Regions from separate parts of the Telluria sp. LT2P80 genome, predicted to be linked through region 3. Evidence: predicted binding sites of a transcription regulator. Region 3 holds the regulator's gene; each other region holds the start of a gene.
The links. Region 3 encodes sigma-54, which starts transcription at its own class of promoters, with help from an activator protein. Its sites were predicted from a motif close to TGGCANGNAANCTGCTTT; they were not measured.
Positions count from the first base shown of each region.

Region 1 (7,771 bases), on a different contig from region 3:
TGGAAGCATCGCGCGAAGCGGGCGGGCGTGAACTGGTCAAGGTGCCGTTCACGTGGACCGGCAAGGGCAAGGTCGCAGCGAATGCAGCAGGCAAGGAAGAACTGGGCGCCGTCGCCCTCGAACTCCAATAACAACAATCAAGAGAGAATCCCATGCACAACCGTATCCTCAAGGGCGCCCTGCTCGGCCTGGCCCTGGCCGGCATGTCGATGAGCGCGCAGGCGCACCGCGGCTGGCTGCTGCCCAGCACGGCCATGGTCGAAGCGAAGGAACCGTGGGTCACGCTCGACGGCGCGATCTCGGAAGGCCTGTTCGAATTCCACCATGTGCCGCTGCGCCTGGACAACCTGACGATCACGGGGCCCGATGGCGTGACGACCAAGGCCGAAGGCGCCGTGCTCGGTAAATTCCGCAGCACGATCGACATCCGCCTGCCGAAGGACGGTACCTACCGCCTGGCCATCGTCAGCAACAACGTGATGGGCAGCTACAAGCTGGGTGGCGAGGTCAAGCGCTTCCGCGGCGTCGAAGGCACACCGGGCGCGCAAGTGCCGGCCGGCGCCACCGACGTGACCACCAGCACCACGCACACGCGCCTGGAAACCTTCGTCTCGGCCAATGACATGAACGACACGGCGCTCAAGCCAAGCGGCGTCGGTCTCGAAATGGTGCCGGTCACCAATCCGTCCGACCTGCGCGCGGGCGAGCCGATCACCTTCCGCTTCCAGCTCGATGGCAAGCCACTGCCGAACTTCCCGTTCAGCATGGTGCCGGGCGCCGTCAAGTACCGCGGCACGCTGGGCGAACTGCGCTTTACCACCGACGCCAAGGGCGAGGTCAAGTTCACGGTGCCGGACGCGAATATGTACTGGCTCTCGGCTAAGTTCCCGCTCGAGACGCCAAAAGGGCCGCCAACGCCGGGCGCCAAGCGCTACAGCTACACGGCCACGCTCGACGTCCTGCCGCAATAAGGGCGAAAAGGCTCGATGCGCACCATTCTTGTTCCCCTGAACGTCGACGCGGCCATGCCGCCCGGCGGCAGCACGCTGTTCACCACATCCGGCACGTCGATGGGCACGACCTGGTCGGCGCGGCTGATGCTGCCGCCGGGCGCCGATGGCGCCGTAGTCACCCGCGCGCTGCAAGGCGAGCTGGACGAGATCGTTGCGCAAATGAGCCATTGGGACGAAGACTCCCTGCTGTCGCGCTACAACCGCGCGCCGGCTGGCAGCTGGCACGCGCTGCCGCCGCAGTTTTTTGCCGTCGCCGAGCATGCGCTGCAGGTGGCGGCCGACAGCGGCGGCGCCTACGATCCGGCTGCCGGCGCCCTCGTCGATTTGTGGGGCTTCGGCGCCCGCGGGCGTTACGACCAGCCGGGGTTCCAGGCGCCGCAGGTTGCGCTGGTTGCTGATGTTATCGTGCGCCGGGGCGAGCGCCAGCCGGTGCTTGACCATGCCGGGCGGCGCCTGCTGCAGCCGGGCGGCGCGATTCTGGATTTTTCGTCGGTCGCTAAAGGATATGCGGTCGATCGCATGGCCGCCTGCCTCGAGGATCGCAGCGTGCGCCACTTCGTCGTCGAAGCGGGCGGCGAATTGCGCGGCGCCGGGGTCAAGCCGGATGGCCAGCCTTGGTGGGTCGAGGTCGAGGGCGTGCCCGATTGCGAGACTGTCGGGCAGACGGTCGTTGCCCTGCACGGGCTGGCGATCGCTACCTCGGGCGACTACCGGCGCAGTTTTCAATATGGCATGCGGCGCATGGCGCACACGCTCGATCCGCGCAGCGGCTATCCGGTGGATCACGACCTGGCCTCGGTCACGGTGCTGGCGCCAACCTGCATGGCGGCCGACGCGCTGTCCACTGCCCTGACGGTGCTGGGGCCTGACGACGGGCTGGCGTTTGCGGAACAACGCGGGATTGCAGCGCGCTTTCTCGTGCGCGCCGGATCCGGCTTGAAAGAAACCACAACGGGCGCCTGGCGCTCGATGCTTCAATGATGCTGACAATCGAACCGCTGCGCTGGGGCAGCGCATTGGCGCTGTCCGGCGCCTATCTTGCGATGTGCCTGGGCCTGTGGCGCATGCATTTGGCCAAGGCGCGTCCCAGTAGCGTGGCAGCCGACTGGCTTGTGGTCTATGCGAGCCAGACCGGCAGCGCAGAATTTCTGGCCGAACGGACGGCCGCCACGCTGGCGCTCGGAGGCCTGGACGCGCGCGCGGCCTGCATCTCGACGCTCGACCTGGCTACGTTGACCAGCGCCAGCCGCATCCTGTTCGTCTGCAGCACCTACGGCGAAGGCGACGCGCCCGATCCCGCCGCGCGTTTTGCCACGCAGACGATGGACGCGACGCCGGACCTGTCGCAGCTGCACTTCGGCATGCTGGCCCTGGGCGACATCACGTATACCAACTACTGCGGCTTCGGCCGCGCGCTCGATGCCTGGCTGCGCGAGCGCGGCGCAACGAGCTTGTTCGAGCGCATCGACGTCGACCGCGGCGCGCCCGACGCGCTGGCCGCATGGCAGCACCACCTGAGCCACCTGGCCGGCACGAGCGACGCACCGGACTGGGAAGCACCCGCCTACGGCGCGTGGCGCATCGCCGAACGCACGCTGCTCAATCCCGGCAGCGCCGGCGCGCCGCTGTATCGCCTCGCTTTGATCTCGCAGGATGGCGCGCTGCCGGCGTGGGAAGCAGGCGACCTGGCGCAAGTCAGCGCGCCGGCCGACCCGGAACATCCCCGTGAGTATTCGATTGCCTCGGTACCAGCAGAAGGCCTGCTCACGTTGCTGGTGCGATTGCAGCAGCGTGCCGACGGAACGCCGGGCGCGGCGTCGGGCTGGCTCTGCACGGATGCGCTTGCAACGGACACGATCCGGCTGCGGGTGCGCGCGCATGCACGCTTCCGGCTGGGTGAGAATGCGCTGCGGCCACTCATTGCGATCGGCAACGGCAGCGGACTAGCCGGCCTGCGCGCACTGCTCAAGGCGCGCATCGACGCCGGCACCCACGACAACTGGCTGCTGTTCGGCGAGCGCAATGCGGCTCATGACTTTCTGTGCAGGGGCGAACTGGAAGAATGGCGCGACAGCGGCGCCCTTGCGCGGCTCGACCTGGCGTTTTCGCGTGACGGAAGCACGGCACGTTATGTGCAGCATCTGGTTGCCGCGCAGGCTGACCTCTTGCGCCAGTGGGTCCGGGACGGCGCGGCGATCTATGTCTGCGGCAGCCTGCAGGGGATGGCCGGTGGCGTGCATGATGCGTTGGTCGAGGTGCTGGGCGCGGCCACGGTTGAGGCCATGATGGGCGATGGGCGCTACCGGCGCGACGTGTACTGATGTCCTGTCGCTGTTGGCGAGAGGCTGTCGCTGGCGACGAGCAGCATTAGCCAGCTTGACTCGCACCGTGTTGTTCGTCGGAGAGCATAGTGAAAGCGCTGGGCGATTGGCGCTAGGGCTTGATCGGCGATGTACTGGCGATGAACCAGTGATTGGCGTGCACGCCGACCATGCCAGCCTAGGGGCACGCTGCTTCGCCAGTCTGAAACAGAACAGCCCCGACAAGCGGGGCTGCGATTTACCGGCAACTATCTGTGATCAGGCGGCGTGGCGGGTTTTGCGGCGTGCAGCTGCCAAGGCCAGGGCGCCGATGGCCAACATGCCGAGGCTGGCTGGCTCCGGTACATCGGTAGTGTCGGCAAAGTCGACCGTCAACTGAAGATTAGCACGATTGCTACCGAATCCCTCAGTGGTGTAGGTCCACTGATAGAGATCAGAGCCCTGGAAATGCAGTCCCAGCCAGCCATCGTTCGCGGCAACACTGGCCGTGAGCAAATCGGTGATGTCGAGTGCATTGGCGCCGCCGCTGACCGTTGCGTTAACCGACCCGTAATTGGTGCCCGGTGCATTGAAGTTGAATGCAAGATTTCCGCTGCCGCCATTGAAGCCGGTAACCGTTGCCAATTGCGAATTGGTGTCGCCGTCGAGTAGGGAGAAGCTCAACATTGCACTGTTAATCTGCTTGCCTGCCAGCGAGCCGATGTTTACCTGAGCCAAGGTACGCGAGTACGAAGAAATTTCGAGGCCAAACAGGTGCGCCCATTGCGTGTTGTACATGCCAACGAAACCGCTGCCGGCAAACGTTTGCGACGTGTCGTTGCTGGTGTATCCAGCGAACGTACCGATGTCGTTCAACGTAAAGGTCGTCACCCCGGCGTGTGCCTGGAAGGATGCGCTCAGGGCGAGTGCAAGGATCAATTTTTTCATTCAGGATTCCCCTTTGAGGATTAGTTGTTGTGCTTTGTAACTAGCAATTACAATGCCAGAAGAAAATTTATGTTGTTAATCAAGCACATGCTGATAAACCTCAAGGTTTGCGTGGTCCTAGTGTAAAAAAATTCGACAATTAAATTCATGGAGTTTCATCGCATGATTCAATGCGCTAAGGAAAAGTGGCGCTTGTATGTCATTGCACCGTGCTTGCCGCAATTAACTGGGTCATACCGCAAGTAATGGAGTCAACGCAAGTAACGAGTAACGGGGTCAACGAATAACGGGGTCAGGTCTGACATTCAGACACGAGCTCTGCGATGATCCGGCATATCGATTTTCAAGCGCATCTTGAGGAGCCAGAGGTCTATTTGAAATGCTCTCAAGTAAGTAGAGCATGTGTCCAGATGTCAGACCTGACACCGCCAATGACGGTCGGTGCCTAAGCCCTGTGAATGAATACTAATTGCTTCGGCCAGAAATCAAGTTTGCATTGATCCACGATGCCACGTCGGTAACCGGAATAGCGCGCTGGGCATTGAAACTGCCACTTTTATCCCAAGCAACACCCCTTCCCTGCGCAAAGGCGGCGCGATACTTGCGCATCATGTTATGTGGGTCGCGGGCCAACTCGCCTAGCAAGTATTCCTCGCTCCACGCCGAACGGCTGAACGGTTGGCCTAGCGCCGCTTGCAGCTTGTAGGCCACTTCCCCATACGTCACGGTGTCGCCTGCCAAATAAACGATGTCGTTGCGGATACGGGGTTGCGTGAAAACGACCTCGGCAGTCAGAACGCCAATATCATCTGGCGTAGTCAGCGTGACAGCAGTGTCGAGGCTGCCAAGAGCGTGCACCGCATGTTCTTCAAGATCGACGACGCCGAATTCTGGCTCAAACAGGTAGCTCATGAACATACCGGTCGAGATGATCACCCACTCAGTCTGGTGCTGACCCCGCAGCAATTCGCGCACGTCCAACTGTGCGTCGAAGATGTCCTGCGGACTGCCGCGACCGATGACGTCAAAATCGACGCCGAACTGCCATGGGAAGTACCTGGGAATTTGCGCTTGCAGGGCAGCACGCGCCAATTTCATTGGCGTGTCGATACCCGCGGCATAGCCAGCACACCCTATGACTGTGTCGTATTGGCCAAACACCGCAGCCAGTTCGTCGATCGAACTTTTCACAAGATCGCCGATGATGATGTCGATCCCAAGGTTTCGGATTTCGGCCACATCACGCTGCTTGTCTGGCACATTGGACGCGGCAGCGCTTGCGCGCAGCAACACGCTGATGGTCACACCGTCGACGTCCTTCGCGCGTTGCGCGAGACTGCGCAGTACCGGCATCCCGAGTTCCCCGGCACCGAGTACAAGAATCTTTTTAGACATCGCGTCAGGATCTGCTTGATTCATCGTTAGCGGTACCGATGAATGGCGGATTTGGTTGGACATGTTGATTTCTCCTTTAGCGTTGATACCTGCACTATAGGGAAAGCAACGGGGCGGAAAAAGTGGTCGTGGAGGTTTTCATTGTGCAGAAAATGCGAACAATGGTGGGTTATAGTGCCGTTTTCCTTATAGCTATCAGGCCAATATATGGACCGCGTACAAGCAATGCAGGTATTTGTCCGAGTCGTCGAAGGCAAGAGCTTTGTACGTGCGGCGCAGACGCTCGGCTTACCGCCATCATCCGTCACCGGTATCGTTAAAAGGCTCGAAAAACATTTGCAAATTCGGTTGTTGAACCGTTCAACCAGAACCCTCAGCTTGACACCGGAAGGTGAGCAATACTTCCACCGCTGCCGCGAGATACTCGACCTGATTGACGACACGGAAGCGAGCCTGAACGGCTCTGCCGAGCGCCCACAAGGGAAGCTGCGGGTGGATATGCCGGGGGGCATTGCGCATGCCTTGATCCTGCCGCGTTTGGCGCAATTTGAGCAGCGCTACCCCGATATCTATCTCATGATCGGCATAAATGATCGTCAGGTGGACCTGATCCAGGATGGCGTCGATTGCGTGATCCGTACTGGCAACCTCAATGATTCGACGCTGGTCTCACGTCGTTTGGGGGCGTTGCGCTGGGTTACATGCGCGGCGCCGTCCTATGTGGAAGAAAAGGGGACTCCCAAGAGGCTGCTGGATCTGCAGGCACACCAGGCTGTCCACTACTTTTCCAGCACGACGCGGCGGGGAAGTGAGCTGCATTTTGTCGAAGACGGGAATTGCGTCGCCGTTCCGGTCGCTGGCAAGGTTGCAGTCAACGAGACTGGGCTTTACATCAAGCTTGGAATCGACGGACGCGGCCTGATTCAGTTGGCGGAGATCCTGGTAGCGGAACAATTGCGGAGCGGAGAGTTAGTCGAGGTGCTGGCCGACTGGCGGCCAGCACCTGTTCCTGTATCACTACTTTATCCCCACCGCCGCTTTCTCTCTCCGGCGATGCGTGCGTTTGCCGATTGGACAGCCGAACTGTTTACCGACACCTGTTAAGGGTCGACAGTTGCCTATCGAAACAGTCTGCGACACCTTGCAGCACGATGCAACGGATGAATCGCGTCAGGGCGTCACATCCACACCCTTCCAGAACGCGATGTGGCCAGTAATATTTGACGCGGCGGATTTTGGTGTGGCATACACCCACGCCGCATCCTTGTTGACCTTGCCGTTCACCTCGATATTGTAGTAGCTCGCTGTGCCCTTCCAGGGACAGTTGGTTGTTGTACTCGAGTCGCTGAAGAACTGGCGGTTTAACGAGGCGGGGGGAAAATAATGGTTCCCTTCGACGACGACCGTATCGTTCGACTGCGCCAGCACTTCACCATTCCATATTGCTTTCATATGCACTCCGGTAGCGTTTCGGATCTGAAGCGCGGACCAGTCTACACCGGTTGCGTGGGAAAGTTGATGCGGATGTTTGTGCGACGAGTGCTCGCGGAACGGCGTTGGGCCAGGTAGTCGCCAAACCTCGTGCGCACCCAACCTTCCGCGTCGCGATGCTGATGGCTTACCATGCACTGTCACCACTTTCTTGCCCGCCCGTGAAAATCGCCATCGGCCACCGCCTCTTTGCCTCCGTGCTCCTTGCCATGCTGACGGTGGCAGCTGCCGCCGTGCTGCTGCTGCGCCAGAATGTGCTGGGCAGTTTCGGCGACTACGCGGTGGCGATCGAACTGGATCGCCTCGATGAACTCTCCGGCGCCGTCGCGCGCCAGTACAGCCAGCATGGCGACTGGACGTTCCTGCCGTCTGGTGACAACCGGCGCGACTGGATCGGCGGCGAATTGACGCGCCTGCAGTCCGTGCGCGGCAAGCCGGCGCCACCGGTCGGGCCGGTCGGTCCCGTAGCGCCGGTGGACCCCGTCGCCCCGGCTGCGCCGGCGTCGCCCGCCGCCGCGATGCACACGCGAGCGGGTCCGCCCATGCCACCACTGCCACCGCCCCCACCCGCCCCACCCGGCGTGATCGCCGACCTGCACACGCGCATCACGCTGCTCGATGCGA
Region 1 is NZ_JCASIO010000001.1:526,131-533,901, forward strand. Features, by position in the region: gene AC56LW_RS02390 (DUF2271 domain-containing protein) at 1-131, shown strand, start outside; gene AC56LW_RS02395 (DUF4198 domain-containing protein) at 153-971, shown strand; gene AC56LW_RS02400 (FAD:protein FMN transferase) at 987-1,994, shown strand; gene AC56LW_RS02405 (sulfite reductase subunit alpha) at 1,991-3,334, shown strand; gene AC56LW_RS02410 (PEP-CTERM sorting domain-containing protein) at 3,593-4,261, opposite strand; gene AC56LW_RS02415 (aromatic alcohol reductase) at 4,727-5,680, opposite strand; gene AC56LW_RS02420 (LysR family transcriptional regulator) at 5,864-6,760, shown strand; gene AC56LW_RS02425 (DUF427 domain-containing protein) at 6,827-7,108, opposite strand; gene AC56LW_RS02430 (ATP-binding protein) at 7,309-7,771, shown strand, end outside.
Region 1: a site for sigma-54 is predicted at 4,302-4,319, ahead of AC56LW_RS02410 (PEP-CTERM sorting domain-containing protein). Genes of this name have one in related genera too.

Region 2 (7,771 bases), on a different contig from region 3:
CGCCTCGCACCACGGGCGAGCGCATCAGAAGTTGTCAGCGCCATATCGGCGGGGATGACGAGGGGATGCTAATTCGGCATGATGACAGTGGCATGAATGCGTGCGCCGTGTAAGAAATATCCTACAAGGCGAATGAACACGTTAGACTCGTGGGGAAGTGATGAACATCCCCTCCAGTCCGTCCTAAACCATGCATGAGTAAATGGAATAGCCTGCAATTATGGAAGAGTCCTTGCCGGCGTTCGCTGAAAAACCCACCACATTGCTGTCCAAATTAGGACCTGGCCTGATCACCGGCGCGGCAGACGACGATCCGAGCGGTATCGCAACCTACTCGCAGGCCGGTGCGCAATTCGGTTTTGGGTTGCTGTGGACGGTGATCTTTACCTATCCGCTGATGGTGGGCATCCAGATTGTCAGCGCACGTATTGGCGTGGTGACTGGGCATGGATTAGCCACCAATATCCGCCGCCATTATTCGAAGACGTTGCTGTATGCCATCGTCATGCTTTTGCTGCTTGCAAACATCATCAATATCGCCGCCGACATCGCGGCAATGGGCGACGCCCTGCGGCTGGTAATGGGCGGCCCCGCGCATGTGTATGCGATCGGCTTCGGTGCATTGTCTGCCGTGCTGCAGGTGATGATTCCCTACACACGTTATGTGCGCATCCTGAAATGGATGACGCTGGCGCTACTGGCGTACGTGGTGACCGTGTTTGTCGTCAGGGTGCCATGGGCCACAGTCGCGGTCGGCTTGATCACGTTCCCGCACCTGCCCTGGAAGGCCGCCTACGTGACGACGATTGTTGCGGTATTCGGTACCACCATCAGCCCGTACCTGTTTTTTTGGCAGTCATCGCAGGAAGTCGAAAACCTGCGTGCGATACCCGAAGCGCGGGCGCTGAAATATGCGCCAGCCGACGCCAAGGCAAGCCTCGACCGGATCAAGGTCGATACCTATATTGGCATGGGTTTTTCAAATGCCGTGGCATTCGCCATCATGCTGACCTTTGCCGTGACGTTGCACCTGCACGGCGTCACCGATATTTCATCCTCGGCGCAGGCGGCGGAAGCGCTGCGGCCGATTGCCGGCGAATTCGCGTTCATCCTTTTCAGTCTTGGCATCATCGGCACCGGCCTGCTGGCGATTCCCGTGCTTGCGGGATCGGCTGCCTACGCGATGGCGGGCACCTTTGAATGGAAGAACAGCCTGCAAGACAAGCCGGCAGTGGCACCGCGTTTCTACGCGATCATCGTTCTGGCGACGCTTCTCGGGGTGGCACTGATCTACGCACCCATCGACCCGATCAAGGCGCTCTACTGGAGCGCCGTCATCAACGGCGTCGTCTCGGTCCCGATCATGGCCGTGATGCTGCTGATGGCGGCGCGGCACGACGTCATGGGCGCATTGACCATCTCCCGGCGCTTGAAAGTCCTTGGATGGCTATGCACGTCGGTGATGGCGCTCGCTGTGGCGTGCATGTTTGCCCTCGCCTGAACGGGCGTGCCCGTTACCGGCCAACTGCTGCTGCAGCGGTCTTTCCACAATCGCTTCCCAGCCATTTTCCGGTGCCGCTCGATTTCTGGCTGATGTCGGCGCCACCCGGCCCAGGTAGGGTAGTGACTGATTCAAACCGATACGATGTCTCACTCTCGGCCTTCAGGACGGCGTCGACCTTCATCCGGGGCTGGGCGCAGGTCATGCTCACATTCATCCCGTCGGCAGTTGGTGTCATCTTCTTGGTGCAGGAATCCGCGCCTTTTTTACCGAACAAATCGAAGTCGTTGATGTTTTGCCGGGTAATGCACTGTCTCGTGCGCAAACCATCGCCGTTCAGTTCAGTGCCGCTGGCGGCCATCATCTTGTCGATCTGCGCGCGCTGCTCGGGCGTCATCAGGGCCATCTGGCTTTTCATCAGCTCGAGGTAGCCTCCCAGCGGATTGCCCGCCGCCTTGTCGGGCAGCGTCATATCGATCTGCCACAGCCCGGGTTTGATGGTCGGTTGCTGCGCGAATGCCTGGCCTGCACAAAGGCTGGCAAGGGCAAGGATGATGTGTGCGGCGCGTGTTGTTCGCATACTGGCTCCTGATAGGTAGAGTATTTCAGTGTATGCGATTCGGCCAGGGAGTGAATTCTGCGCTCGTGCAATCGGTGCGAAGCAAGTGACGCGATATCAGGCGACAGTGCCGGGCGAGTCAGGTGCAATGATTTACAGATGTGCGTGCGTTCACGCACGGCGCGGCCGGTACCACACGCCTAATCTCGAACTCCCGATGTCACTGCTCGTCGCGTTGCCACAAGCAAGCGAGCTATTCAAGAAAGGTTATATTCCAATGGAATCGAAGCAAGCAACACTGCACCGCATGGTCACCCCGGAACATACTTGTCCATTCGGCGTCGCATCACTCGACTTATTGCAACAGGCGGGCTACCAGGTCGAGGATCATCAATTGACGACCCGTAGCGAAGTCGATTCGTTCATGCAGGCCGAGGGGGTCGAGACGACACCGCAGACCTATATTGACGGCAAGCGCATCGGCGGGCATGAAGAACTCGTCGCTTTTTTAGGCGACAAGTAAAAGCCAGCCGCCTGGCCGGCGCCAGGCGCCCTCCGGCTTACGCCGGACCGCCGGCAACCTTCGCCAGCAAGATCACATCGCTCGATTCGATCAACGCCGGTATCTGCTCCGACAGCATCCGCAGATGCGGCGTCGCAAGATGCCGGTCAAGGTCGGCCTTGCTCTGCCACTCCTCGGTAAACACGAAGCGCCGTGGATTGGCAATATCGCGGTTCACCTGGTAGCTGATGCACCCTTCCTCGCGCAGCGTCGGCTCGACAACGGTGCGTAACAGTGTTTCCAGTTTCTCTTCCAAACCGGGCTTGGCAACAAAAATAGCAACGACGGGCAAGGTCATGGTGGTCCCTGAAAGTAAGCGACCGACAAGATTATCACAATGGTGCTGGCGGAACTTTTGCTACGAGCGCTGGGCACACATCGACCGGTCCAACCGCAAAATGCTGGCCTCGCCAGCACGTTTTGCGCCTTCCTTCTATACTGGCCGACCGCCGCGGCGCAGACCGCGGCTTGACCCTCATGTTAAGAAAACGAAAAATTCATGGCAGCCTTGTTTACCCCGTTCACCCTCAAAGACGTCACTTTGCGCAACCGTATCGCGGTGCCGCCGATGTGCCAGTACACCGCCAATGACGGCTTCGTCAACGATTGGCATCAGACGCATTACGCCAGCATTGCTCGTGGCGGCGCCGGCCTGGTGATCGTCGAAGCGACCGCCGTTTCGCCCGAAGGCCGTATCACGCCGGGCTGCACTGGCCTGTGGAATGATGCACAGGTCGAGGGCATGGCCCACATTGCCGCCCGTATCAAGGCCGCCGGTGCGGTCGCCGGCATCCAGATCGGCCACGCCGGCCGCAAGGCCAGCGCCAACCGTCCGTGGGAAGGCGATGACCATATCCCGTCGGAAAATGCCTACGGCTGGGACACCATCGCACCGTCGGCGATTGCCTTCGGCAAGAATCTGCCAAAAGTGCCGAAGGAAATGACGCTGGACGACATCGCGCGCGTCAAGGCCAATTTCGTCGACGCTGCCCGTCGCGCGCTCGCGGCCGGCTTCGAATGGCTCGAACTGCACTTTGCGCACGGGTACCTGGGCCAGAGCTTCTTTTCGCCGCACGCCAACAAGCGTACCGACCAATACGGCGGCGATTTCGCCGGCCGCAGCCGCTTTTTGCTCGAGACGCTGGAGGCCGTGCGCGAAGTCTGGCCGGCCAACCTGCCGCTGACCGCGCGCCTCGGTGTCATCGAATACGATGGCAACGACGAACAAACCGTCAACGAATCGATCGAACTGGTGCGCATGATGCGCCAGCGCGGCCTGGACATGCTGAGTGTCAGCGTCAACTTCACGATTCCGGATGTGAATATCCCCTGGGGTCCGGCCTTCCTGGGTCCGGTGGCCAAGCGCGTGCGTGACGAAGCCGGCATTCCGGTCGCATCGGCGTGGGGCTTCGACGGTCCGCACCTGGCAGAACGCGCCGTGGCCGACGAACAGCTGGACCTCGTCATGGTAGGCCGCGCCCACCTGGCCAATCCGCACTACCCGCTGGAAGCGGCCAAAGAGCTGGGCATCGAGCGTCCGACCTGGGTATTGCCGGCGCCGTATGCGCACTGGCTCGAGCGTTACAGCATGCAGAAGTAAAACGTGTTTCGGTGGGAGGTGCTCATTGCTCCGACTGCCGAACCGTTGTCCGGCAAGCGATTGGGGCGCGCGCGTTTCCCGCCGCGCCTGCCTCGCGCCACCTGCTCGAGAACCTCACTACAATCGGTTGACCGATCAGCAGCGAGGACCATCATGAGCATTCATCCCGAACACGACCTCAATCCCGGCGACGATGCCGAACCCGGCACGCCTGGTACCGGCGAAGACGTCTGTGACGCCTGCGCCGGCAAAGGCACACTCCCCGATGGCAAGGAATGCCCGCAATGCGGCGGCAGCGGCCACGTCATTGTGGGTATTGGCGGGGGCTAAGCGCGCTCGCCGAAGAATCTGATTCCTGGCAAGCACGTACATCAGGCGCCTGTCGCTGGTCAGCGACGGCGCTGATGCAGTGCGCTGGTCGAGAGCGTTTAACGACGACGACGGCGGCGCGCCAGTAGCGCAACCGCACCGATCCCGAGCAACGCCATGGAGGCAGGCTCCGGGATATCCCGATTGATCTCGGCCGAACCGGGAATCAGACCCGGGACAATAAAGGCGCTACCGTCATAGGCATGAATCTGGAGGTTATCAAGCCGGTCAATATCGAACTTGATGTTTGACAGGCTGCCAACACCAGTACCAGCGTAAATATGATAGCCGGCCATTTCACCATAAAAGGCGTTGTTGCATGGCTCTCTTCCACTGCAGCCCGGAGTGCCATTACCGTTAATCCACGTTCCATCCATACGACCAGTATCGGTGAAAGAATAGGTAAACTCCCCATTAAGGTCATGCCGGGCGGCGTTGAATGAAACATAGTAATCGTCCGTGCCGAGCAGGGCTGTCAGTTTGGCGACATCGATCGTCAATTGAACGGGACCGGACAGATAAGCACCCAACGTCGTGTGCCTGATCGTGCCGCCCTTGAAGGTCAACCCGTAGTCATTGCCTGAAGCCCGTCCCAGGCTGTCCTTGCCACCATTGTGGTAATCGCCGATGGTCACGCCGTGGGCAAACTCTTCAAACGAGATACTGATGGAATTTGCAACAGCCGGCGCGGCCGCGGTAAGCGTGAGGACAGCTGCTGCAATACAACGTCGAAACATGGGTAACCTCTTTAATTGTTCTGGAAATTAGAACATAGCAATTCGCGTGCCTGTTCTGTAACCTCTTGAATCTTAAAGGGGCGTCATTTTTTATTGCTAGTTGTGTAAGAAATTCCGACAAGAACTTGCCGGATTTCTGATCGACATTTACTGCGGCGGCTGACCGTTCGACGCCATCAACCCGGCATCCACCGGCAAGTTCACGCCGGTAATGAGGCGCGCATCGTCGCTCGCCAGGAACGCCATCGCGGCTGCAACGCCATCCGGATCTTCCGGCGCGCCCAGCGGCATGCGCTCGTTGAACTTGGCGACCAGTTCGGGCTTGTTGATCATGTCCTGGGTCAACCCGGTGTCGGTAAAGCTTGGATTGACCGCGTTCACGCGCACCCCGTCCTTGGCCGCATCCATCGCCATTGCCCGCACCATATTGCTGACCGCGCCTTTCGACGTGTTGTAGGCAAACATTTCCCAGTCACCGCCCAATCCCGAGACCGACGACGTCATCACGATCGAACCGCGGGTCTTGACGAGTTCAAGCATTGCGGCCTTGGCCATGTGATAGTAGCCGGTGACATTGACGGCCATGACACGCGCGAAGTCTTCTTCGCTCGTGGCCATGATGTCGCCGTCCGTCGCGATGCCGGCGTTGTTGATCAGGATATGCAGGCCGCCGAAGCGCTCGACGGTGGCCTTGACGGCGGCTGTCGCAGTGGCCTTGTCGGCGGTATCACCGACCTGCACGAGCACGCGATCCTGGGGAAGACTGGCGGCAGCTTTGCCGAGTTTATCGCCGTCGATATCGAGCATGACGACACGGGCGCCCTCATCCAGAAACCGGCGGGCAGCCGACAGGCCGATGCCGGATGCGGCACCCGTGACGAGGACGGTTTTATCATTAAAACGGTTCATTGAATTCCTTTCGAGCAGGCAGAAACAGCCCGGTTGCGCGCGGCAAGCGGACCATTCATGAGGCCTTGTTGGTTCACGAGAATGTGCTGTCGACGATAGCACAGGGGTTCGTGCACCCCTCTTACGGTTCCAGCAGGAAAACTCCAGTGGAACCTATTCGACGATGCGTTCTTCGTCGTGCTTGACGATCGGATCTTCGGTGCCGGTCCACTCGCTCATCAGGGAGTAACCGACTGCCAGCAATACTGGGCCGATGAACATCCCGATGAAGCCGAATGCGATCAGGCCGCCCAGCACGCCGAGCAGCGTGAGCAAAAACGGCAGGCTGCTGCCACGGCTGATCAGCATCGGCCGCACGACGTTATCGACGCCGCTGATCAAGACCGCGCCCCAGACCGTCATGAAGATCGACCAGCCGGTCTCGCCTTGTGCGAACAGCCAGAGCGCCGCCCCGCCCCAGACCAGCGGCGGGCCGAACGGGATCAGCGACGTCAGGAAGATCAGCACCGACAGCAGCGGCACGGCCGGCACACCGGCAATCGCAAAGCCGATAGCAGCGACGATTGCCTGCGCCAGCGCGGTGCCGAGCAGGCCGTACATCACCCCGCGCACCGTCTGGCTGACGGTGGCCTGGATCGATTCGGCGCCCTCGCCCATCACCTTGCGCATCGTCACTTCGATGATCGACAGCAGGCCATTGCCGTCGCGGTACAGGAAGAAGCTCACGAACGCGGCCAGGCTCATTTGCACGACGCCGGTGCCCAGCATCAAGCCGCCTTTGACGAGCCAGTGGCGCGCCGGCTCGAGCATGCGCTGGGCCAGCGCCAGCATCTGCTCACGGCTGGCGATCAGGTCGTTCAGATAGGTCTCGACCGACGGGCCGACCAGCGGGATCTCGCGCAGCCAGGTGGGCGGCGCCAGTTCGCGGTGCTCGATCAAGAGGCGCAGTTCGCCGAAGCCGCGCGCGACGTCGTCGCCCAGGTTATAGGCGACCATCGACAGCGGAATGATGAACAGCAGCGTGAGCGAGAGCGTCATGGTCAGCGCCGCAATCGTGCGCTGGCCGTTCAGGCGCGTGAGCAGCCGCAGGTACAGCGGCCAGCTCGAAATGGCGACGGCGGCGGCGAACAGGATCGCCGGCAGGAAAGGCCGCAGCACATAGAGGCAGCCCAGCGTGAGCAGGATGACCATGGCGATGCGGGTGTAGTTCCTGCCAGGTCGTTGCTGCTCCATGCTGCCTCAGGGAAGTGGTCTTTACGGCATCATAGCAGTTGACGCAGGTCGTGGGCGATCAGGCCCGGCCCCTGGCCATGGCGCACGAACAGGCGCAGCTGGCCCTGCTTGTCGAACACGAAGCTGCCGGCCGTGTGGTCGACCGTGTAGCTGCTCGCATCGGCGCCGGGCGCCTTGGCGTAGAACACCTTGAATTCCTTGGCCACTTTCGCGGTGGCTGCGGCGTCGCCGTACAGGCCGATGAAACGCTTGTCGAACGCCGGCACGTAGTGCGACAGCAGTTCCTGCGTGTCGCGCTCGG
Region 2 is NZ_JCASIO010000002.1:90,090-97,860, reverse strand. Features, by position in the region: gene AC56LW_RS06820 (Nramp family divalent metal transporter) at 221-1,501, shown strand; gene AC56LW_RS06815 (DUF3617 domain-containing protein) at 1,515-2,081, opposite strand; gene AC56LW_RS06810 (glutaredoxin domain-containing protein) at 2,278-2,583, shown strand; gene AC56LW_RS06805 (putative quinol monooxygenase) at 2,621-2,920, opposite strand; gene AC56LW_RS06800 (NADH:flavin oxidoreductase/NADH oxidase) at 3,122-4,222, shown strand; gene AC56LW_RS06795 (hypothetical protein) at 4,376-4,552, shown strand; gene AC56LW_RS06790 (PEP-CTERM sorting domain-containing protein) at 4,651-5,328, opposite strand; gene budC (meso-2,3-butanediol dehydrogenase) at 5,476-6,237, opposite strand; gene AC56LW_RS06780 (AI-2E family transporter) at 6,391-7,470, opposite strand; gene AC56LW_RS06775 (SCO family protein) at 7,500-7,771, opposite strand, start outside.
Region 2: a site for sigma-54 is predicted at 5,363-5,380, ahead of AC56LW_RS06790 (PEP-CTERM sorting domain-containing protein). Genes of this name have one in related genera too.

Region 3 (7,771 bases):
GCATGCGCCGGCCACACCGGCGTGAAGAAGTGCGCCACCATCGCATCGGTCACGAGATCGAGCGACGGCGGATTCCATTGCGGCGCATTGTCCTTGTCGATGACGAGCGCGCGCACGCCTTCGAGCACCTCGCCATGCTCGAAGTTGCGGCGCACGAGCGAGCGCTCCAGGCGCAGACAGGCGGCGACATTGAGCGACGCGCCGCGCAGCAGCAGCTCGCGCGTCACGCACATCATCAACGGCGAGCGCTGACGCATCGCATTCAATGCCTTCTGCGCGAACGGCGTGTCGTCACCCTCGAGCGACGCCATGATCGCCGCCACCGAATCCGCGCCGAAGTACATATCGATGCGCGCACGGTTGGCCTGCAATTGACTCTCGCCGGCATGCTGGATGGCGAACGTGCGGATCGCCGCCGGCAGATCCGCGCCCGGCGTCGCTTCGATCAGCGCGTGCAAGGCCGGCAGGTCGGCGCCTGGCACGAACACGTCGGCCAGGCCCACGTACAGCGCGTCGGCCGCGCCGATCGTCAGGCCGGTCAGGCCCAGGAACATCCCCAGTCGCCCCGGCGCGTGCGACAGAAAATGGCTGCCGCCGACATCGGGGAACAGGCCGATATTCACTTCGGGCATCGCCATCTTGGTGCGCTCGGTGACGATGCGCAGGCCGCAATCGGGCCCGCCCTGCGCGATGCCCATGCCGCCGCCCATGACCACGCCGTCCATCAGCGCGATATACGGTTTCGGATAAAAATGGATCAGGTGGTTCAGCGCGTATTCTTCGGTGAAGAAATCCTCGAGCAATGCGCTGCCGCCTTGCGGCGAGGCGTTGCCGACGTCGTGGAAGAAACGGATATCGCCGCCCGCGCACAGCGCTTTTTCGCTGCTGCTGGTGATCACGACCGCATCGACGGCGGCGTCGAGCTGCCAGTCAAGAAGGATCGCGGTCAGCGCGCGCACCATGTCCAGCGACAGCGAATTGAGCGCCTTGGGACGGTCGAGGGTGATGATGCCGGTGCGGTTGGCGATGCGGGTCAGGACGTGTTCGGACATGGCGTGATCCATCGAAAGGAAACACGTATTTTACCGGCAGCGGGATGCAAAAAGGGCGTCCCGAAAAGACGCCCCTGGCGGTGGTGACCTGCGCTCGATCAGGCGGCAGCGACGTCTGCTTCGTCGACGTCCAGGCGTTTGATCGCTGTGCGGTTATGGTCTTTGAGCATCTGCTTGTGCTTCAGGATTTGTCGATCCAGTTTATCCATCAACATGTCGATCGCGGCATACAGGTCTTGCGCGACGCTCGCCACGTGCAGGGTCTTGCCCGACACCTGGACATTGATTTCAGCTTTTTGCCTTTTTTCTTTTTCAGTGAGGTTATCGACGGCCAGGAAGACGTGGGTATCTATGACTTGATCGAAATGGCGAATAATGCGTTCCAGCTTATTCTGAACGTATTCACGGATGGCAGGGGTTACTTCGAGATGGTGACCACTGATGGTGAGGTTCATACACACTCCTTTGAAGATGTCACGTCGCTTGCACCACACAGGAGCTGAAGGCACAGACTGTATGAGCGGCGTTGTTACAAGGCTTTGCGGAGACTGACGGGGGGGATCTTGAGCGCTTCACGGTATTTTGCGACCGTCCTGCGCGCAATGACCATGCCTTGTTCCCCGAGCATTTCCGCGATCTTGCTGTCGGATAATGGATTCTTAGGGTCTTCTGCTCCTGTCAATTGTGCGATGAGCGCACGGATTGCCGTTGAGGATGCTTCGCCTCCCGCTTCGGTGGCAACGTGGCTACCGAAGAAATACTTCAACTCGAACATGCCGTGCGGGGTCAGCATGTATTTCTGGGTTGTGACACGAGAGATGGTGCTCTCATGCAGACCTAGTGTATCAGCTATCTCACGCAAAACAAGGGGCCGCATGGCAACTGCGCCATGGCTGAAAAAGTTGCGCTGGCGTTCGACAATCGCCTCGGCCACACGCAGGATCGTGTCGAAACGCTGGCGCATATTCTTGATGAGCCACTTCGCCTCTTGCATCTGCGCGCCCATCTGGCTCTCGCTGCGGCCCTGCTTGAGCATGGTCGCGTACAGGCTGTTGACGCGCAGGCGCGGCATCACGTCCTGGTTCAGCGTGACCGCCCAGCCATTCTTGGCGCGCCGCACGATCACGTCCGGCACCACGTAATCTGACACGTTCGACGCGAACGCGGCGCCCGGATGCGGATTGCACTGGCGGACCACGGCCTGCACTTCGCGCAGGTCTTCGTCGTCGCAATCGAGCGCTTTTTTCAGTTTGCTGTATTCGCGCTGCGCGAACCAGGTCAGGTAGCCTTCGACGATCTTCAGGGCCATGCGGCGCGTGACCATCGGCACGCCCGGCATGCGCCGGATCTGCAGCGCCAGGCATTCGGCCGCGCTGCGCGCGCCCACGCCCACCGGGTCCATGCTCTGCACCATCGCCAGCGCGCAGCGCAGTTCGTCGAGGTCGACCTCGAGTTCTTCGGGCAGGCGTGCGTGGATGTCGTCGAGCGGTTCTTCCAGGTAGCCGTTGTCGTCGAGCGCGTCGATCACCAGTTCGGCCAGCGCGCGGTCGCGCGTTGACAGCAGCGTTTCGCGCACCTGTTCCATCAGGTGTTCGCGCAGCGTGATCGCGCACGCCTCCAGCTGCGGGCGGCCGTCTTCGTCGTCGCTGCTGGCGCTGCCGGACGACGTTCCGCTGCCTTCGCTCCACTCGTTGTCGGGCCGGTCGCCATCGACCGCACCGCCTTCAGCGCCCTCGCCCTCAGCCGGCGCGCTGCCCTCGCCTTCGGCCTGCTGGCCTGGCGCCGGCGGCGCCTCGCCAGGTGCCGGCGCATTGTTGATGGCCCCATCGGCCAGCAGGCGCACCGAATGATCGAGCGGGTCGTCGAGCCTTTCGAGCAGCGGGTTATCGCCCAGTATCTGCTCGATCTCCTGATGCAGTTCGAGCGTCGACAGCTGCAGCAACCGGATCGATTGCTGCAGCTGTGGCGTGAGCGCCAGGTGCTGCGAAGTGCGGAGCTGAAGGGACTGTTTCATCAATTGAGTATGGCTTACATGCGGAAATGTTCACCAAGGTACACGCGGCGCACCGACTCGTCGGCGATGATATCGTCGGGACGGCCGGATGCGAGCACCGCGCCCTGATTGATGATGTAGGCGCGGTCGCAGATGCCAAGCGTCTCGCGGACATTGTGGTCGGTGATCAGGACGCCGATCTTGCGCTCCTTGAGGAAGCGTACGATGCGCTGGATCTCGATCACGGCGATCGGGTCGACGCCGGCAAACGGTTCGTCGAGCAGGACGAAGCGCGGGTTGGTCGCCAGGGCGCGCGCGATCTCCACGCGGCGCCGCTCGCCGCCCGACAGCGACAGTGCCGGATTCTCGCGCAGCTTCTCGATCTGCAGGTCGGCCAGCAAGGTATCGAGGCGGTCGCTGATCTCGGTTTTGGTGAGCGACTTGCCGTTAACCTTCTGCAGTTCGAGCACGGCGCGGATGTTCTCTTCCACCGTCAGCTTGCGAAACACCGAGGCTTCCTGCGGCAGGTACGACAGGCCGAGCACCGCGCGGCGATGGATCGGCAGGCTGGTGATGTCGGTGCCGTTGATGCTGATCGAGCCGGCGTCCGACGGCACCAGGCCGACGATCATGTAGAACGAAGTAGTCTTGCCGGCGCCGTTCGGGCCCAGCAACCCCACCACTTCGCCGCATTCGACATCCAGCGACACGTCGCGCACGACCAGGCGCTTGCCATAGCTTTTCTGCAGGCCCTTGACGACCAGCGTGCTGCGATCGTTCAGTTCCGTCATTGCGTGCCTCCGGCCGGCGCACGCTTGGGCGCCAGGATCAGCGTGCCGCGCCCGCCGCCAACCTTGCTCTCGCCGCTGACGTCATTGCGCACGGCGACGACTTCCTTGCGGTTGTCGTACGAGATGAACGGGCCGGTCATCTGGTTGGTCATCCGGTCGTTTTCGAGTTCCTTGACGATGGCGTTCGAGTACAGGCGCACCAGCTCCGAACGTTCGTCATATTCGATGCGTTCGGCCTGGCCTTCGACCCACAGGTTCGGGCCGCCGTCGCGCTTCTGGCGGAACGTGGCGGGCTTGCCGTTGGCCGCGGTGAGCGTCACGCTCATATAGCCTTCGGGCGTCTCCCTGACCACGGCGCGTTCGGCCTTGACCAGCAGCGTGCCGCGGGTCAGGATCACGTTGCCGGTGAAGGTGCGCACGCCTGCGACGCCATCGAGGTCGCCGTTGTCGTATTCGAGCGCCGCCTGCTTGAGCGAGTCGGCCTTTTCGGCCATGGCGGTCAAGGAAAGGAGTGACAAGAAAGCGGCAGCAAAGAGTTTTTTCATTGTGGTGCTGGTCCTGGGTTAGCACGCGCGCATGGCTGATGGCCTTCAGCGCTGGCGTGGCGGATAGACGATACGGCCGCGGCCTGACAATTGCATCTGCATGGTCGCGTTGTTGGCCATCATGCCGGTGGCCTTGAGGCTGGACGCGCCAAGCTCCATGTCGATCGGCTGGTCGGTCTTGACGATTTCTTCGTCGGGCAACACGGTCATGGCCTGCGTGCGCACGCGCAGTGCTTCGCTGGCGGGCGTCTTCGGGCGCTGCAGATCGACGTCGCCGAACAGTTCGACGCGGTGTTCTTCGTGGAAGATGCGCGCGTTCTTGGCCACCACCGTCATCGGCGGACGGCCCGGTTCGACGCCGCGCATCAGCGGCTGCTCGACGTTCGACACGTCGCCCAGCGGGATATGCGCCAGGCGCTTGCCCGACACCACGTAGCTCGGCTGGCCGTTGGGCGTCATGCGGACGAACGAGAAATTCTCGACGATGTAATCCGGCTCGTCGGGCGGGCCGCCCAGCTGCGCATCGATGTCGGTCGCCTGCATCAGCTGCAGCAGCCAGAAGCTGCCGAAGGCGAAGAACACGCCGATCACGATCATCGCCAGCAGATTCCAGCGATGCGCGGTGCGTTTGTTGGAGGCGATCGTGGCCATGGCGGTCAGGCGAAATACGGCGCGAGCGCCTGGTCATAGGTGCCCTGCGCGCGCATGACGAGGTCGCAGATCTCGCGCACCGCGCCACGTCCGCCACCGTTCCTGGTCACGTAATGCGCGCGGTGCTGCACGTCCGGATGGCCGGATGGCACCGCAACGGCAAAGCCCACGCGCGCGAACAGCGGCAGGTCGATCACGTCGTCGCCGATGTAGCCACATTGGTCGGCGGTAAAGCCGGTGGCGTCGAGCAGATTGGCAAAGCCGATGCGCTTGTCGTGGTTGCCCTGGTAGACGTGCGAGATGCCCAGATCGGCGGCGCGGCGGACGACGATCGGCGACAGGCGCGCGCTGATGATTGCAGTCTGCACACCGGATTTATTCAGCATCTGGATGCCCAGGCCATCGAGCACATTGAAGGTCTTGGTCACTTCGCCATCGGGGCCATAGGTCAGGCTGCCGTCGGTGAGCACACCGTCGACGTCGAAGATCATGACCTTGATGCGCGCGGCGCGTTCGATGTGGGCCAATACGGGAGTGTTCATCAGATTACCTTTGCGCGGGTCAGGTCGTGGATGTGCAGCGCGCCGACCAGCTGGCCCGCCTCATCGATCACGAGCATCTGGTTGATGCGGAATTCTTCCATCACGGCGACCGCGTCGACCGCCAGCTGCTCGGGGCGCACGCTGCGCGGATTGGCGTGCATGACGTCGCGAATCAGCACGTTCGAAAAATCGTGCATGCGCTCGATCACGCGGCGCAAGTCGCCGTCGGTGAACACGCCCAGCGGCCGGCCAGCAGCATCGACCACGGCGGTCATGCCCATGCCCTTCTGGCTGATCTCGAGCAGCGCCTTGACCAGCGGGACATCCAGGCCCACCGACGGGATGGCGTCACCGGTGCGCATCACATCGCGCACGTGCGTCAGCAGGCGCCGGCCCAGCGCGCCGCCCGGATGCGACAGCGCGAAATCCTGCTCGCGAAAACCGCGCACGTCGAGCAGCGCCACGGCCAGCGCATCGCCCATGGCCAGCGTGACGGTGGTGCTGGTGGTCGGCGCCAGGTTGAGCGTGCAGGCTTCTTTGGCTACCGCGATGTTAAGGTGGACGTCGGCCAGCCTGGCCAGGCGCGAGGCCGGCTTGCCGGTCATGGCGATCACGCGCGCGCCCAGGCGCTTCACGGCCGGCAGGATGTCGAGCAGTTCGGACGATTCGCCCGAATTGGAAATGGCGATCAGGATGTCATTCGCGGTGACCATGCCCAGGTCGCCGTGCGCCGCTTCGCCCGGGTGCATGAAGAACGCCGGCGTACCGGTGGACGACAGCGTGGCGGCGATCTTGCGGCCGATGTGGCCCGACTTGCCCATGCCCGAAACGACCACGCGGCCGGTGCCGGCGTAGATCAGCTGCGCGGCGTCGACGAAGCTGCTGTCGTCGCCCAGGCGCGCGTGCAGCGCCACGATGGCGTCGGCCTCGATGGCAAGCGTCTGGCGACCCAGTTCCAGCACGCGCTGCGCCAGGGTTTCGTCAAAACTTTTCAGCATTATTTGGTCATCAGTTACACTCATTCCAGAAGTATAAACGAATTGCGAAAGCAAAAAACTTGCCAGTCGTAACATTCGATGACAAGCACGCCTCGCGGCGCATCGCCACCACAACCACCGCCCGCTTCACCCCATGCATTCTGGTCTCGAACTTACCCTGTTGCTGCTTGGCTGCGCCGTCCTCGGCGTGGTCGCCTTTCGCACCCTGCAGCTGCCGCCGATGCTCGGCTACCTGGCCGTCGGCGTCCTGATCGGCCCCCACGCCCTGGCCCTGGCCGAAGACAGCCCCACCACCCACGCGCTGGGCGAATTCGGCATCGTCTTTTTGATGTTCTCGATCGGGCTCGAATTCTCGCTCGGGCAACTGCGCTCGATGCGGCGCATCGTGTTCGGGCTGGGGCTTGGCCAAGTGGTGACGACCGTCGCTGCGGCCATGGGCATCGGCCTGCTGGCGGCCTACCTGATGCCCCACCTGACGCTGGCCTGGCAGGCCGCGTTCGCACTGGGCGGCGCGCTGGCCATGTCGTCCACGGCCATCGTCGTCAAGCTGCTTACCGAGCGCCTCGAGCTCGAGAGCGAACATGGGCGGCGCATCATCGGCATCCTGCTGTTCCAGGACCTGGCGGTGGTGCCGCTGTTGATCATGATCCCGGCGCTGGCGCGCGATCCGGAAGACATGGCCATCACGCTCGGCCTGGCCGCGCTCAAGGCCGGCCTGGTGCTGGCACTGCTGCTGTTCTTCGGCCAGAAGCTGATGGGCCGGTGGTTCACGATCGTGGCCAAGCGCCGCTCGCAGGAGCTGTTCATGCTCAACCTGCTGCTCGTCACACTGGGGTCGGCCTGGATCACCGAGCAGGCCGGCCTGTCGCTGGCGCTCGGCGCGTTCGTCGCCGGCATGCTCATTTCCGAGACGCCCTACAAGCACCAGGTGGAAGAAGACATCAAGCCGTTTCGCGACGTGCTGCTTGGCCTGTTCTTCATCACGATCGGCATGCTGCTCGACCTGCGCCTGGTGAGCCAGTACTGGTGGCAGGTCACGCTGCTGCTGGCGCTCGTGGTGCTGCTCAAGGCCGGCCTCATTGTGCTGATGGCGCGCGCATTCGGCGCGCCGCTGGGCACCGCGCTGCGCACGGGTCTCGCGCTGGCGCAGGCCGGCGAATTCAGCTTCGTGCTGCTCAGCCATGCATCGGGCTCGAAGC
Region 3 is NZ_JCASIO010000006.1:96,812-104,582, reverse strand. Features, by position in the region: gene AC56LW_RS16350 (enoyl-CoA hydratase/isomerase family protein) at 1-1,052, opposite strand, end outside; gene hpf (ribosome hibernation-promoting factor, HPF/YfiA family) at 1,151-1,507, opposite strand; gene AC56LW_RS16340 (RNA polymerase factor sigma-54) at 1,582-3,066, opposite strand; gene lptB (LPS export ABC transporter ATP-binding protein) at 3,081-3,836, opposite strand; gene lptA (lipopolysaccharide transport periplasmic protein LptA) at 3,833-4,381, opposite strand; gene lptC (LPS export ABC transporter periplasmic protein LptC) at 4,427-5,032, opposite strand; gene AC56LW_RS16320 (KdsC family phosphatase) at 5,038-5,574, opposite strand; gene AC56LW_RS16315 (KpsF/GutQ family sugar-phosphate isomerase) at 5,574-6,596, opposite strand; gene AC56LW_RS16310 (monovalent cation:proton antiporter family protein) at 6,706-7,771, shown strand, end outside.